Regions from separate parts of the Kribbella sp. CA-247076 genome, predicted to be linked through region 1. Evidence: riboswitches for the same ligand, from Rfam matches in the RefSeq annotation. Region 1 holds a riboswitch; the other holds the start of a gene.
The links. Region 1 has a riboswitch for ZMP and ZTP ahead of ACQPYZ_RS18815 (glycine hydroxymethyltransferase). Riboswitches for the same ligand answer to the same signal wherever they lie in the genome.
Positions count from the first base shown of each region.

Region 2: linked by a shared signal. The riboswitch ahead of ACQPYZ_RS19455 (bifunctional 5,10-methylenetetrahydrofolate dehydrogenase/5,10-methenyltetrahydrofolate cyclohydrolase) and the one ahead of ACQPYZ_RS18815 (glycine hydroxymethyltransferase) in region 1 are both predicted to bind ZMP and ZTP.

Region 1 is NZ_CP192051.1:3,961,636-3,969,194, reverse strand. It holds gene ACQPYZ_RS18825 (nitrite/sulfite reductase) at 1-1,386, opposite strand, end outside; gene ACQPYZ_RS18820 (ATP-binding protein) at 1,856-4,486, shown strand; gene ACQPYZ_RS18815 (glycine hydroxymethyltransferase) at 4,521-5,969, opposite strand; ZMP/ZTP riboswitch at 5,997-6,078, opposite strand; gene ACQPYZ_RS18810 (acyl-CoA dehydrogenase family protein) at 6,136-7,559, opposite strand, start outside.
Region 2 is NZ_CP192051.1:4,104,519-4,112,077, forward strand. It holds gene cmk ((d)CMP kinase) at 40-726, opposite strand; gene ACQPYZ_RS19445 (prephenate dehydrogenase) at 766-1,830, opposite strand; gene aroH (chorismate mutase) at 1,827-2,195, opposite strand; gene ACQPYZ_RS19455 (bifunctional 5,10-methylenetetrahydrofolate dehydrogenase/5,10-methenyltetrahydrofolate cyclohydrolase) at 2,230-3,099, opposite strand; ZMP/ZTP riboswitch at 3,125-3,214, opposite strand; gene ACQPYZ_RS19460 (GNAT family N-acetyltransferase) at 3,232-3,867, opposite strand; gene ACQPYZ_RS19465 (beta-N-acetylglucosaminidase domain-containing protein) at 3,904-6,537, opposite strand; gene ACQPYZ_RS19470 (NUDIX hydrolase) at 6,628-7,188, opposite strand; gene prcA (proteasome subunit alpha) at 7,305-7,559, opposite strand, start outside.

The DNA of each region.
Region 1 (7,559 bases):
GATCGGCACGTCGAGCTCAGGGATCCGCTGCTCCAGCTCACTGATCAGCTCGGCCGCGCGGGCCTTGGTCTCGACGATCGCCAGCTTGCAGAACTCGATGCCGGTGCAGGCCATGGTGTTCCGCCGCCAGGCCGACGGCCGGGCCTGGTAGCCGAGCTCGTCGAGCTGCTGGACGAGCGATTCGACCTGCGACTCCTCGACGTCCAGCACGATCAGCTTCTGCTGGGCGGTGGTGCGGATCCGGTCCGATCCGTGCGCGGCGACGACGTCGGCCACCTTCGCCAGCGAACTGCCGGACACCCGGCCGACCACGGGCGCCACGCCCACGTAGTACCGGCCGTCCTTCTGCTGGTAGACGCCCACGTGGTCGCCCTGGACGGCGGGCACCTCGGGCGCCGGTCCGTCGATCAGCTTGCGCTTGAGGTACTTCTCCTCGAGCACCTCCCGGAACTTCTCCACGCCCCAGTCCGCGACCAGGAACTTCAGCCGGGCCCGGTTCCGCAGGCGGCGGTAGCCGTAGTCGCGGAAGATGCTGGTGACGCCCCACCACGCCTCGTGCACCTCCTCGAGCGGGATCCAGGTGCCGAGCCGCTGCGCGAGCATCGGGTTGGTGGACAGCCCACCGCCGACCCACAGGTCGAATCCGGGCCCGTGCTCGGGGTGTACGACGCCGACGAACGCGATGTCGTTGACCTCGGGTACGACGTCGTGCGACGGGTGACCGGTGAGCGCGGTCTTGAACTTCCGCGGCAGGTTGGAGAACTCGGTCGAGCCGATGTACTTCTCGACGATGTCGTCGATCGCCGGTGTCGGATCGATGATCTCGTCCGCCGCGATGCCGGCGACCGGGCTGGCGATGACGACCCGCGGCACGTCGCCGCAGGCCTCGGTGGTGTAGAGCCCGACGGCCTCGAGCTTCTGCCAGATGGCCGGCACGTCCTCGACCCGGATCCAGTGCAGCTGGATGTTCTGCCGGTCGGTGATGTCGGCGGTGTCGCGCGCGTACGTGCTGGAGACCTCGGCGATCACCCGAAGCTGCTCGGTGCTGAGCTGGCCGCCCTCGATCCGGACCCGGAGCATGAAGTAGCGGTCGTCCAGCTCCTCCGGCTCCAGGGTCGCGGTCTTGCCGCCGTCGATCCCGGGCTTGCGCTGGGTGTACAGCCCCCACCAGCGGAAGCGGCCGCGCAGGTCGGCGGGGTCGATCGAGTCGAAGCCGCGGTGCGCGTAGACGTTCTCGATCCGGGCCCGGACGTTGAGGCCGTCGTCGTTCTTCTTGTTCTCCTCGTTCTTGTTCAGCGGCTCGCGGTACCCGAGCGCCCACTGACCTTCGCCCTTGCCCTTGCGCGGGCGGGCGGGTTTGCGGGGAGCAGACGTGACGCCAGTCATCCGGAGGGGTGTCCTTGTCCTCGTGACAGGTGCGTCCGCGGGCTGCGGGATCGAAGCGTCGTCGGTTCGATGCGTTCCGCGGTGCGCACCCAGCGGTGATCGGGGGTGATCAGGGGGCCGTCATTGGCCCGGCAGGGTGGCTGTCAGAACATCGAAGGACAACAGATGGCGCTGCGCATCCGCCCGAGGTCGACGTGAATCCGACCTACGAGATGAGTGGAGCGGGCAGCGAGCATGGTGATAAGCCTCAGCGCCGAACCGTGACAAATCAACTCCCTATCCTGCATCGTGAGACCTGATCTCACCATGCGACCAAGTCGAGCGGCCCGGCCCGTTCTGAAGAGCCCTGGGCGCACGACCGAGAGATGGCTCACATTGACGTCGGCACGGTCACCGGAGTCCTGGTTCGTGGGCCCCGGCGAGCCGCTGAGCGATACTGCTCGGGGGACGGGGGTGGAGCATGGGCGGGGTGCCGACGGGAACGGTCTCGATGCTGTTCTCCGACATCGAGGGGTCGACCGCGCTGCTCACCAGGTTGGGGAGCCGGTACGTCGAGGTGCTGGACGATCACCGCCGCATCCTGCGGAGCGTGTGGGCGGCCACGGGCGGTACGGAGATGTCGACCGAGGGCGACAGCTTCTTCGTCGTCTTCCGCTCGGCCGCCGAGGCGATCCAGGCCGCGGTCACGGGGCAGCGGCGCCTCGACGACCACGACTGGCCCGAGGGCGAACCGCTGCGCGTGCGGATGGGCGTTCACACGGGCACGCCCGGCGTCCTGGACGGTGACTACTGGGGCATGGACGTCCACCTGGCCGCCCGGATCGCCGCGGCCGCGCACGGCGGTCAGGTGGTGATCTCGGCGGTGACCGCCGGCCTCGTCCGCGGCGCGTTCCCGGACGGTGTCACGTTGCGGGACCTCGGCGTACACCACCTGAAGGACATCCCCGAGGCGGAGCAGCTCTACCAGCTGGCGGTCGCCGGGCTCCGCGAGGACTTCCCGCCGCTGCGGACCGTCGGTACGGCGACCAGCCTGCCGGCGTCCGCGACCCCGCTGATCGGCCGGGACGAGGACCAGGCGCGGTTGAGTGAGATCTTCCGTGCACCGGACGTCCGCCTGGTGACGCTGACCGGACCTGGTGGTGCGGGCAAGACCCGGCTGGCCGTTGCGGCGGCCGGGCGCCTCTCCGCCGGGTTCGGGAACGGGGTGTACTTCGTTCCGCTCGCGGCCGTGACCACCGAGTCGGTGATGTGGACGTCGATCGCGGAGGTGCTCGACCTCGCGCCGAGAGAGCGCAAGCCCGAGCGGGTGCTCGCCCAGCTGGCACGCCGTTCGCTGCTGCTGGTCCTCGACAACCTGGAGCAGGTCGACGGCGCGGAGCGGGTCGTCGGCCCGATTCTCGAAGCGGCGCCCGGGGTCGGTGTCATCGCGACGTCGCGGCGGCCGATCGGGCTCGTCGCCGAACGCCAGTACCCGCTCGGTCCGCTCGCGCTGCCGGCCGACTCGAGCGTCGCGGCGGCCGGTCAGTCCCCGGCCGTGCAGCTCTTCGTCGAGCGGGCCCGGGCCGTGCGTCCGGACTTCGCCCTGACCGACGACAACGTCGACGACGTGGTCGCCATCTGCCGACGGCTCGACGGACTGCCGCTCGCCATCGAGCTGTGTGCGACCCGAATCAAGGTGCTGACCGCCAGGGCGCTGCTCGGCCGGATCGGGCCGGGTCTCGACGTCGAGTCGCGGAGCACGGTGACACCAGAGCGGCAGCGGACCCTCCGCGAGACCATCGCCTGGTCCTACCGTCTGCTGAGTCCGGCGCAGCGTGGCGTCTTCCGTCGGCTTGCGGTCTTCTCCGGCGGCGCCGACCTCGACGCGGTCGCGGCCGTCGCCGTCGGCTCCTCGGAGCAGGTCGACCCGCTCGAGGTGATCTCGGAGCTCGACGACGCCAGCCTGGTGAAGGTCGCCGACGGCCCGGACGGCGAGCCGAGAGTGTCGCTGCTGCGGACGATCGCCCAGTACGCCGACGACGAGTTGCGGACCGCCGGCGAGGTGGAGGCCACTCGCCGGGCGCACGCCCACTACTTCCTCGAGGTTGCGGAGCACCTGCAAGCGGTGCGCGAGTCGACCACCTGGACCAGTCACGAGGTGGCCAGGACGGAGATCGACAACTTCCGCGCGGCCCTGGCCTGGGCGGTGCCGGCCGATGATGATCACGCCGGGGATGCCGCCATCGGGGTCCGGCTGTGCGCGGCCCTCAGCTGGATCTGGGTGGTAACCGGGTACGTCGCCGAAGGCCGCCGGTGGTCCGAACGCGTCGTCGAGCGGGCCGCCGGAACACCGTCGCGACACCTCGCCGCGTGCCTGCGAGCGCTCGGAAACCTCCTCCTGCTGCAAGGCGAGATCGACAGCGCCCACGAGGTAGCCGGCCGTGGACTCGCGATGGCACGGACGGTCGGGGATCGATCCGAGGAGGCGCTCGCGCTCAGCCTCCTGGGGACCGCACAAGGCGCCGCCGGAGACGTCGAGGCGGCCCGCGACACGTTGGCGGAGGCCCTCGATCTGCACCGTGGACTCGACGACAAGGGCAGCCTCGCCCGGGTGCTCGGGAACCTCGGCGGAATGGAGGAGCGACTGGGCCGGCTCGATCGCGCCGAGGCGTTGATGCGGGAGTCGCGGGCGATCCTCGACGGCCTCGGTGACGTCCACGAGGCCGCCGTACAGGGGCAGAACCTGGCCTACCTGCTGGCGACGACGGATCGCCTGGATGAGGCGACCTCGCTGGCGGGCGGCCTGGTCGGCACGGTGGTTGCGCTCGGCAACCCGAGCCTGACGATGGCGTTCGCCAACACGGTGATGAACATCCTGCTCCGCGACGGCGACCCCGTCGGTGCCGCGCACCTGTTCGGCGCGGAGGAGGCGATGGGGGACCGCCTCGGCATGTCCAATCCGTTCCGGGACGAGGAGCTCGCCGAGGCGCTCGACCTGATCGACGGCGTGCTTGCGGTCGAGGACTGGGAGACCCACCGGCAACAGGGCCGCCTCGAACGCGTCGAGGACCTGCTCGTCCGGTTCCCCGCCGCCCGGCAGCGGCGACCGCCGGCCGGCTGAGCCGTGGTGACTCGGCCGGCGCGGCGGTCGGGCGTCAGCTCAGCTCGAGGCCCGGGTAGAGCGGGTGCTTGTCGAGCAGCTCGGCGGAGGCTGCCTTGGTCTTGTCGGCGACGCCGTCGGCCAGGACGTACTTCGCCTTCGACGGCGCGCCGGCCGAGGTCGTGGTCGGCGTGGTCGAGGACAGCACGTCGACGATCAGCTCGGCGACCCGGTCGAACTCGTCGGCCCCGAAGCCGCGGGTGGTCAGCGCCGGCGTACCGATCCGGACGCCGGAGGTGTACCAGGCGCCGTTCGGGTCCCGCGGTACGGCGTTCCGGTTGGTCACGATGCCCGCGTCCAGCAGCGCCGACTCGGCCTGCCGGCCGGTGATCCCGTACGACGAGACGTCGAGCAGGACGAGGTGGTTCTCGGTGCCGTCGGTGACCAGCTTGACGCCGCGCTTCATCAGGCCGTCGGCGAGCGTGACCGCATTGTTGGCGACCGCTTGCGCGTACTCCTGGAACGACGGCTGCCGGGCCTCGGCCAGCGCGACCGCCTTCGCCGCCATCGTCTGGCTGAGCGGGCCGCCGAGCACCATCGGGCAGCCGCGGTCGACGGAGTCGGCGTACTCCGGCTGGCACAGCACCAGGCCGCCGCGCGGCCCGCGGAGCGACTTGTGCGTGGTGGTCGTCGTGACGTGCGCGTGCGGCACCGGGTCGAAGTCACCGGTGAAGACCTTGCCCGCGACCAGGCCGGCGAAGTGCGCCATGTCGACCATCAGGGTCGCGCCGACCTCGTCGGCGATCTCGCGCATCGTGGCGAAGTTGATCTTCCGCGGGTACGCCGAGTAGCCCGCGATCAGGATCAGCGGCTTGAACTCGCGGGCCTTCCGCGCGACCTCGTCGTAGTCCAGCAGCCCGGTCTCCGGGTCGGTGCCGTAGGAGTGCTGGTTGAACATCTTGCCGGAGATGTTCGGCCGGAAACCGTGCGTCAGGTGACCACCGGCGTCCAGCGACATGCCGAGCATCCTCTGGTCGCCGAGCGCCTTGCGGAGCTTGGTCCAGTCCTCCTCGGTCAGGTCGTTGACGTGCTTGGCGCCGGCCTCGGCCAGCGCCGGCGACTCGATCCGCTGGGCCAGGATCGCCCAGAAGGCGACCAGGTTCGCGTCGATGCCGGAGTGCGGCTGGACGTAGGCGTGCGGGGCGTCGAACAGCGCCTTCGCGTGGTCGGCCGCGGCCTGCTCGACGGTGTCGATGTTCTGGCAGCCGGCGTAGAAGCGGTGGCCGATGGTGCCCTCGGCGTACTTGTCGGACAGCCAGTTGCCCATCGTCAGCAAGGTGGCGGGGGAGGCGTAGTTCTCGCTCGCGATCAGCTTCAGCGAGGAGCGCTGGTCGGCCAGCTCGGACCTGATCGCGCCGGCGATGGTCGGCTCGACCGCGGCGATCACCTCGAGCGCGTTGCGGTACGCGGCGGACGCGGCGGCGGCGTCGAAGGGTTGAGTCATGGTGTCTCTCCTGCGGTTGCAGTGGGTCGAAGGCACCCAGGCGCACGGTGCCGACGGTCTTCGCTCCCCGGTGGTTCTCCACCTCAGCGCGCCAGTCGCGACGCGCTCACCTTACCGTTCATTCGTCGCCTTTTGACGCACGGCCGGACCGGCAGCCGGCCGAGCGTCAAAAGGCGACGAATGAACGGTTGAGGATGGGGGTGAAGGGGGTGGTGCGGGGGAGCGTGCCGAACACACCACCCCAGTCGCCCGCCAGCCGGGAGGCCACGAAGGCGTCCGCGACGGCCGGGGTCGAGTGCCTGAGCAGCAAGGAAGCCTGCAGGCACAACGCCATCCGCGCGGCCAGCCGGCGGGCGCCGGCCTCGGCTCCGTCGATGTCAGCAAGCGCTTGCAGTACGTCGTTCACCGCGGTGTCGAGCCGCTGGTCGGCGCCCTGCACCGTGGCCAGTTCGGTGAGCCAGGCCTCCAGGGACTCGGGTCGCCGGAGCGCCCGCAACACGTCCAGGGCGTTGACGTTCCCGGAGCCTTCCCAGATCGAGTTCAACGGGGACTCCCGGAACAGCAACGGCATCCCGGACTCCTCCACGAACCCGTTCCCACCCAGACACTCCAGCGCCTCGGCCACCATGAACGGCGTCCGCTTGCACACCCAGAATTTCGCCAACGGTAGGGCGATCCGCCGGAAGGCCGCTTCCTGCTCCGCGCTTCTCCCGCCGGCGCCCACCTCGGCGCCGGCGCCTTGGCCGAGGGAGGCGTCGACGGCGGCGGCGAGACGCATGGCGAGGGCTGTTGCCGACTCGCTCTCGATGGCGAGGTCGGCGAGGACGTTCTGCATGGCGGGTTTGTCGGCGAGCAGGCTGCCGAAGGCGGAGCGGTGCCGGGCGTGCCAGACCGCCTCGACCAGGGCCCGGCGCTGGAGGGCAGCCGAGCCGAGGACGCAGTCGAGGCGGGTGGCGGCGACCATCTCGATGATGGTGCGGACCCCGGCGCCCTCGTCACCCAGCCGGTAGCCGACGGTGCCGTGGAACTCGACCTCGCTGGACGCGTTCGACCGGTTGCCGAGCTTGTCCTTCAACCGCTGCAGGGCGAACGCGTTCCGGTTGCCGTCGGCAAGCACCCGCGGTACGACGAAGCAGCTCAGCCCCTCCGGCGCCTGCGCCAGCACGAGGAACACGTCGACCTGGGGCGCCGAGCAGAACCACTTGTGCCCGTTCAGCTGGTACTCGCCGTCGCTCCCGGTCGGCGTCGCGGTGGTCAGGTTGGCCCGGACGTCCGATCCGCCCTGCTTCTCGGTCATCCCCATCCCGGCGAGCACACCGGCCTTCTCGGCCGCGGGCAGCCGGCGTACGTCGTACCGCGTGGACGCCAGCGCCGGGATCCACTCCTTCGCGAGCCGTTCGTCGGCGCGGAGGGCGGGGACCGCGGCGTACGTCATCGAGATCGGGCAGCCGTGCCCCGGCTCCACCTGGGACCACAGGTAGAAGCCTGCGGCCCGGGTCAGGTGCGGCGCCGGAGAGTCGCTCGTCCACGGCGCGGCCTGCAGGCCGAAGTCGACCGCCTGCTCCATCAGCCAATGCCACGACGGGTGGA
Region 2 (7,559 bases), 140 kb from region 1:
CCCATGACCCGCCGCGCCGGAGGCGTGGCATCAGTACAGTCATGACTCCCGATGGCGCGGAGCGGCCTCGGCCTCCTTCGCGAGTCGGCTGATCACGTCGACGACCTCCTCCAGGGACAGATGGGTCGAGTCGACGGTGACGGCGCCGTCCGAGGCGACCAGGAACTGCGAGACGGTCGCGTCGTCGGCGTCCCGCCGGACGATCTGGTCGCGCAACTGGTCGGCGGTGACCGCGCCGGCGGTCAGCTCGGCCCCGCGCCGCGCCATCCGGGCGTCCTGGTCGGCGGTCAGGTGCACCTTCAGCTCGGCGTCGGTCGCGACCACGGTGGCGATGTCGCGGCCCTCGACCACGATCCCGCCGGTCGGCTGGGCGTCGTCGATGATGGCCCGCTGCCGCCGGATCAGCTCCTTGCGGACGTCCAGGTTGGTGGCGATCTTGCTGACGCTCTCGCTGATCCGCGGCTCCCGGATCGCGGTCGTCACGTCGACGTCGTCGGCGATCACGTACTGGTCCGTGGGATTCGTGCTGATCTCCAGCCGCAGCTCCCGCGCACGCTGCGCGACGACGGCCGTGTCGTCCAGGTCGAGACCGTGCTCGAGGGCCGACCAGGTCACCGCTCGGTACGTCGCACCGGTGTCGAGGTACCGCAGTCCGAGCCGGGTGGCGACGCCCCGGGCCGTGCTCGACTTACCGGACCCGCTCGGGCCGTCCACAGCGATGATCATGGCCCAGAGATTACCTCCGGCCGGGGACACTCCCGGCGCCTACCGGTGCACCACCCAGCCGCGCTCGGTCAGGACCTCGACCAACTGGTCGACCGAGCCGGGCTTGACCGCCAGCTCGACCTCACCGACCGGGCGGCCCGGGCTGTGGTCGATCCGCAGGTCCTCGACGTTCGCGCCGGACTCGGCCGCGTCCGCGAACAGCCGCGCCAGCTGTCCCGGCCGGTCGGGGATGGTGACCAGCACGGTGACCAGGTCGATGTGCGGCGCGCCGTGCTTGCCCGGCACCCGGACCGCACCCGAGACCCCCTGACCGAGGATCGTGGTCAGCTCGTCGGCGGCCTCTTCCTTGCCCAGAGCAACGAGAACGCGGTCCAGCTCGCCGCGGATCTGCTCCAGCAGGCCGGTCAGCGCGGCCGAGTTCGCCGACACGATCTGGGTCCACAGCTTCGGGTCGCCGGCCGCGATCCGGGTCACGTCCCGGACGCCCTGACCGGACAGCTGCAGGTGCGAGTGCGGCGCGTCCACCAGCGTGCCGGCGGCCAGCGCCGACATCAGGTGCGGCAGGTGCGAGACCCGGGCGACCGCGAGGTCGTGGTCCTCGACCGACAGCTGGACGGTCCGCGCACCGGAGGCCTCGGCCAGCCGACGGACGAGCTCGACCGCCTCCGGCGCACTGGTCTCGTGCGGGGTGATCGCCCAGGTCGCGCCGTCGAACAGGTCGGCGCGGGCCGCGAGCGGGCCGTTCCGCTCGGAGCCGGCCATCGGGTGACTGCCGACGTACCGGCTGAGGTCCTTGGTCAGCCGGGCGGCGTCGGCGAGCGGCTTCGACTTGACGCTGGCCGCGTCGGTGACGATCGCGTCGGTCTGCTCAAGCTGCTCGGCGACCACTTCGCCGACGTGATCCGGCGGTACGGCGACCACGACGAGCTGCGGCTCCAGCTGGACCAGCCGGGAGCCGGCCCCGATCCGCTCGGCCATCAGCGCGTTGTCCGGGTCGGCGTCGACCAGCTCCACCACCACGCCCAGCCGGGCCAGCGCCAGGCCGATCGACGTACCGATGAGTCCGGCGCCGACGATCCGGACCGGACCGCGCAGCTCGGTCACTGGGCGCCTGTCAGGTCGGGACGCAGAGCGACCGCGCCGTGCAGGTAGACGTGCTGGATCTTCTCCCGCGACCGCGACGACTCGGCGTGCACCATCATCCGGACCACCCGCGGCAGCGCGTGCGGGACGTCGATCTCCTGCATGCACATCAGCGGTACGTCGGTCAGCCCGATCTGCCGGCCGGCGACGGCGGGGAACTCCGAGTGCAGGTCCGGCGTGACGGTGAACAGGATGCTGATCAGGTCCTCACGGTCCAGATCGTTCGCTTCCAGGACCGCCTTCACCAGCTCGGCGGACCGCTCGAGCAGGTGCTCGCGCTCGTCCACCTCCAACTGGGTGGCACCCCGGATCGCCCGTACCGCCACGTGCCTGCCTCCTCGCGTTCGCCTACCCCCAACCCTAGGTCAGAGTAGTCAGAGAGTGGACAGCCGTCTCGGATTGTGCCTGCGCCGCCGCGACGGTCTGCTCCAGCAGCAGCGCGATCGTCATCGGCCCGACCCCGCCCGGGACCGGCGTGATCAGACTCGCCACCGCGGCCGCCTCGTCGAAGTGGACGTCCCCGACGTTGCCCTCGTTGTAGCCGGCGTCGACCACGACCGCGCCGGGCTTCAGCCAGTCGCCGCGGACGAAGTTCGGCTTGCCGACCGCGGCCACCACGATGTCCGCCGTCCGGACGATCCCGGGCAGGTTCGTGGTCCGCGAGTGCGTGTAGGTGACCGTCGCGTTCGATGCCAGCAGCAACATCCCGGCCGGCTTGCCGAGGATCGGGCTGCGGCCGATCACGACCGCGTGCGCACCGGCGATCGGTACGTCGTACGCCTCCAGCAGCCGGAGGATGCCGCCCGGGGTGCACGAGCGGAACCCGGGCTCACCGAACGCCATCGCGGCGAACGCGTGCATCGTGACCCCGTCCACGTCCTTGGCCGGGTCGATCGCCTCGAACGCGGCCCGCTCGTCGATCTGCGCCGGCACCGGGTGCTGCAGCAGGATCCCGTGCACGGCGGGGTCGTTCGAAAGCTCGTGCACCACGGCGACCAGTTCGGCGGTCGTCGTCTCCGCGGCCAGCACCACACTGCGAGAGGCGATCCCGGCCTTCTTCGAGCGGTTCTGCTTCATCCGCACGTACGTCGCCGACGCTGGATCGTCACCCACGAGCACAGTCGCGAGGCACGGCTGGACGCCGGTCCGCTCCCGCAGTACCCGGGCCCGTTCCGCGGCCTCGGCCATGATCTCGGCGGCGAGGTCGGTCCCGATCATCAGGTTGGTCATGGCGGCGCGCTCCTTCGGGCATCGGCTGAGGTGCCCAGGCGCGCGGCGAGGCCGGATTCTCCGGCAGACCGTTCCCCGGTGGTCCTCCACCTCAACGCCAGTCGCGGTCCGCCCACCAGCCTAGGCGATGGCTCAGCTGATGAAGAACGAGCGGCATTTCTCCAGGCCGGTGATCTCGACCTTTCCGGCCGGCTTCCAGTCCGCGCGGGTCAGCCGGAGGCGGTCCGAGATCACCGGGCGACCGTGCAGCACGTCCACCGAGATCCCGTCCGGCCGGTAGCCGAGCTTCCGGGACACGCCCTGCGAGCCGGCGTTGTCCTGGAAGACCTCGGTCAGCGCGGCCTCCGCGCCCAGTTCCTCGAACGCGAGGTGCAGCAAGGCCCGGCGCGCCTCGGTCCCGTACCCCTGGCCGTGGTACTCCAGCCCCAGCCACGACCAGGTCTTCACCTCGCGCAGGATCGCGAAGTCCCAGCCACGCAGCGCGACGATGCCGATCGGCGTCCCGTCCCGGAACACGCCCAGCGGCATCTCCCAGTCGTCCGGCCTCCAGGAGGACATCGAGCCCCAGAACGCCTGCACCACGTGCCGGCCGCGCTCTTCGGGCGTCCCGTTGGTCCACGCCCGGAGGAACGGCTGCTCCCCCGGCTTGTGGACACCGGCGGCGGCCACGTCGGCGAGCGCAGCGAGCTCCTCCTCGTCCGGCAGGCGCAGGACCAGGCGGTCGGTGGTCAGGGTGAGGTGGCGCAGTGGCCAGTGGTCGCTAAGCACCGGCCCATCGTGAAGCCCTGTCCGCCTCCCGGCAACCTATTTGACGACCGTGCGAGGGATCACCTCGTGCACCTGCGGAGGTACGGCGCCCGCCGCCCAGCTGATCCGGATCGCCTCCACCTCGGTCTTGGGAACGGCGACCTCGGTGTAGGCAGCGTGCACCTTGCCGGCCTGCTGCCATCCGGCCGCGGTCTTCACCTCGAGCCGCCCGGCTGCGGCAGCCGCCTGCAGCACCGTGATCCGGTCCAGCGTGCGCGGGCTCGACAGGGTGACGACCAGCGCGTCACCCTCGCCGGGCGCCGTAGCCGCTCGGTACGCGGTCGACACGTCGTGGTCCACGGCGTCCGCCAACGCCGAGCCTTCCGCCGGCGCCGGCGTACCCGTTGCTGTGAGCACCAGCTCGGAGCCGTCCGTCACCTCGACCGTGAACTCCCGGACCACCAGCCAGTACGACGGGTTGTCGGCCAGCGCGCGGTAGCGCACGTACCGTGCCGTCACGTCGGCGGTGAAGCGCACCTCGGCCGTCGTCGCCCGGGTGAGCTCGGTCCAGCTCGAACCGTCGGTCGAGTACTCCAGCACGCCGGAGTGGATGAAGTCCTGCGGACTGCCCGGCTTCCCCATCAGTACGGCGAGGTCGCCGATCGCCCGTGGTGCGCCGAGGTCGACCCGGATCTCGTCCCCGGCCGTGGGCGCGCCGTTGCTCCAGAAGAACGTCGACTCGTCCCCGTCGATCATCCGAGCGGGGACGTTGTCGGCGTACGTGCCCAGTGAGCTGGACGCCGTACGGCCGGGCTCCAGGCCCATCCACTGGTCGTGGATCCGGCCGGCCTCGGTCAGGAACGCGTCGGCGACGCCTTCGCCGATCCGCGGGTAGGTGTTGGCGTGCGGCAGGCGGACGTCACGGATCGCCTTCGCCCGGGTGACCAGCTCGTCGATCCGTTGCCTGCTCTTCCAGGCGGCCGCACCGTTGCCCTCGGCTACTTCGTCGAGCAGGCGCAGCGATCGCTGGAGCGCCTCACCCCAGAGCACGGTCGCGTCGAGCCAGGCCTTGGCCTCGTCCGCGAACGCGGGGTCGTCCACACCGCGCCTGATCTGCCCGGGGGCCCGCTCGATCGCCTCGAAGTACGGCCGGAGCTGCTTGATCGCGCGGTCCTCGTGCCCGGCCCGCCACGTGTCCCAGAACGCGGCCGTGCGAGCGGCCAGCACCGGCGCACTCTCCGGATGCAGCGTCGAGTCGTAGGTGTTCAGGTCGGCGAACACGTCCAGCGCGGCGATCGTCGCGCGGTCTCCGCCGGCGCGCTCGGCGATGGCGCGGTGCCAGGACGCCTGCTCGTCGTACGTCGCCGGGTTCCAGCCGAGCTCGGCGAACGAGTACAGCGCGAGCTTGCTGACCGCGGCCTGGTTCATCGGGTTCGAGATCACGCCGGCGACGTGCTCGGCGATCCCCGGCTCCCGGCCGCTGTAGTCGGCGAGCAGCAGGCGCCCGGCCGCGTAGTCGTTGACCGGGTAGTTGTCCCAGATCAGGATGTCGTGCCCGAACACCGCCTTCGCCTCGGCCGCTTGTGCGGTCGTGATCGTGCGCGGGACGACGCCGATCCCGGTCCAGTGCACGACCACCGCGCCGTCGAGCTGCTCCCGCAACGCCTTCTTGTACGGCGTCTCGGTCACGTTGTAGTACTCGGTCGGGACCATCTGCAGCGGGGCCAGGTCGGGCTTCGACGCGACCCATTCACGCTGGATCCGGTTCAGCAACTCGCTCTGCGCCTGGCCGGCCGCTCCCCCGCCGGTGCCGTACTTCTCCCGGTCCTCCGGGCAGTGCCAGGTGTTGTAGTCGATGTCGTCCAGCGGCACGTTGAACGCCCGCGCGCCGAGCGCGTACAGCGCCTCGAACTTCGCGACCAGCGCCTGGTAGTCGCTGTCCGAGGTGTAGCAGACCGACAGGCCCGGCGAGAGCGCGAAGGTGAAGTCGACCTTGTTCCGCCGCGCGCGCTCGATCAGCTCACCGAGCTCGGCCAGCTTGTCGGCCGGGTACGGGTCGCGCCACTGCTCGCGGTGGTACGGGTCGTCCTTGGGCGCGTACTCGTAGGTGTTCATCCGGTGGGCGCCGAGGTAGTCGAGGTGATCCAGCCGGTCGGCGTGCGACCACGGCGTGCCGTAGAAGCCCTCGATCGAGCCGCGGTAGCGCATCGTCGGCCAGTCGCGGATCTCGACGCCGTCCACGCGGTTGCCCTGAACGAGCTGTGCGAACGTCCGGGCCGCGTAGTACGTGCCGTCGGTGTCCACGCCGTCGAGGACGACCTGCCGACGGCCGACGGCGACGACGTACCCCTCGTCCGGCAGCCCGGCGGCCGGCTGCACGTCCAACTCGCTCAGCGCCTGCTCGTTGCCACCCAGCCAGATCGTCACGTCCCCGGGCCGGTCCCGGACCGTCCGTACGCCGGCCCGCTCGAGCGTCTCGCGGACGACGCGCTCGGCGTCCGCGTCGGCGGTCGGGCCGTGGACGAGGCCGACCGTCCGGCCGAGCGGGAACCCGTCCTTGCGGCTGACGGTCTGCTGAGGCTCTGGCGTCACCGGCGCGGCCCCTCTCGAACTGGCGGCCGCCGACGCGGCCGGAACGGACAGGAGCTGAGCGGTGAGCAGCAGAATCGCGGGGAGGACGACGCGGCGCATGAGCAACTCCTCGGGCGGAAGGCGTTTGCTACCGTCCATCCACTCAGTGCGCAGACCTGCACGTCAAGGGCGCGACGTGACCAGTTCCAGTCAGAGTAGACCGGCGTGGTCGAGGGCGAGGTAGGCGGCGTCGATCCCGGTCATCGCCCCGGGCGTCCGCAACTCGGCCCGGAACTGCTCCACGGTCAGCTCGACCGGCACGCAGTCCTCGAACTCGTCCAGCGCCTGCTGCCCGTCCGGCCGGCAGCCGCGCGCGATCCCGACGTACTTGCGGTAGACCGACGACGCCTGGGTCCACTGCCACCCGACGACGTCGAACGAGTCGCAGCGGTAGCCGGTCTCCTCCTCGAGCTCCCGGATCCCAGCGACCGCAGGGTCCTCCCCTGGCTCGATCAGCCCGCCCGGGAGGTTCGTGACCACCTGGTCGGGCCCGGCCCGGAACAACCGGATCGTCACGATCCGCCCCTCCGGCGTCAACGGCAGCACGGTGATCCCGGAGGTGATCCCGGCCGCGGTCTTCGGACCGAACACGTCCCAGTCGACCTCACGCCCGTCGGGCAGCCGGTACCGCCGGCGGCTCACCGTCAGGAACCCGTCGAACCCCGGCTGCTCCCCCAGCAACACCCACGCCGCCGGATCCGTCGGCGTCAACTGCGCTCCCACATCCGCGCGTCCAGCCGTGGAGCGGCCGGACGCGCGGGTCGCAGAGGGGATCGGAGTGGCCGTGCTCTCGGCAGCGGCCGGATCGCGATCCGTCGACCGGTCGGTCACAGCGGACGGTCGTCGTCCGGGTCCTCGGGCGGGGCCACCGGTACGTCGTCCTCGGCCGGCGCCACCGGGCTGTCGTCGGCCGGCGCGACCGGGGCATCGTCGGCGGCCGTCGGCGTCGTGTCACCGTCGGCCGGCGTCTTGGCCGCGGGCTCCGTCGGCGTGGTGTCGGGGCGGGACTCGGACAGGATGCGCGCGAGCGTCTCCTCCGAGATGCGCTTGAACTTGCGCACCTGCGTCCGGGTCCGGTCCAG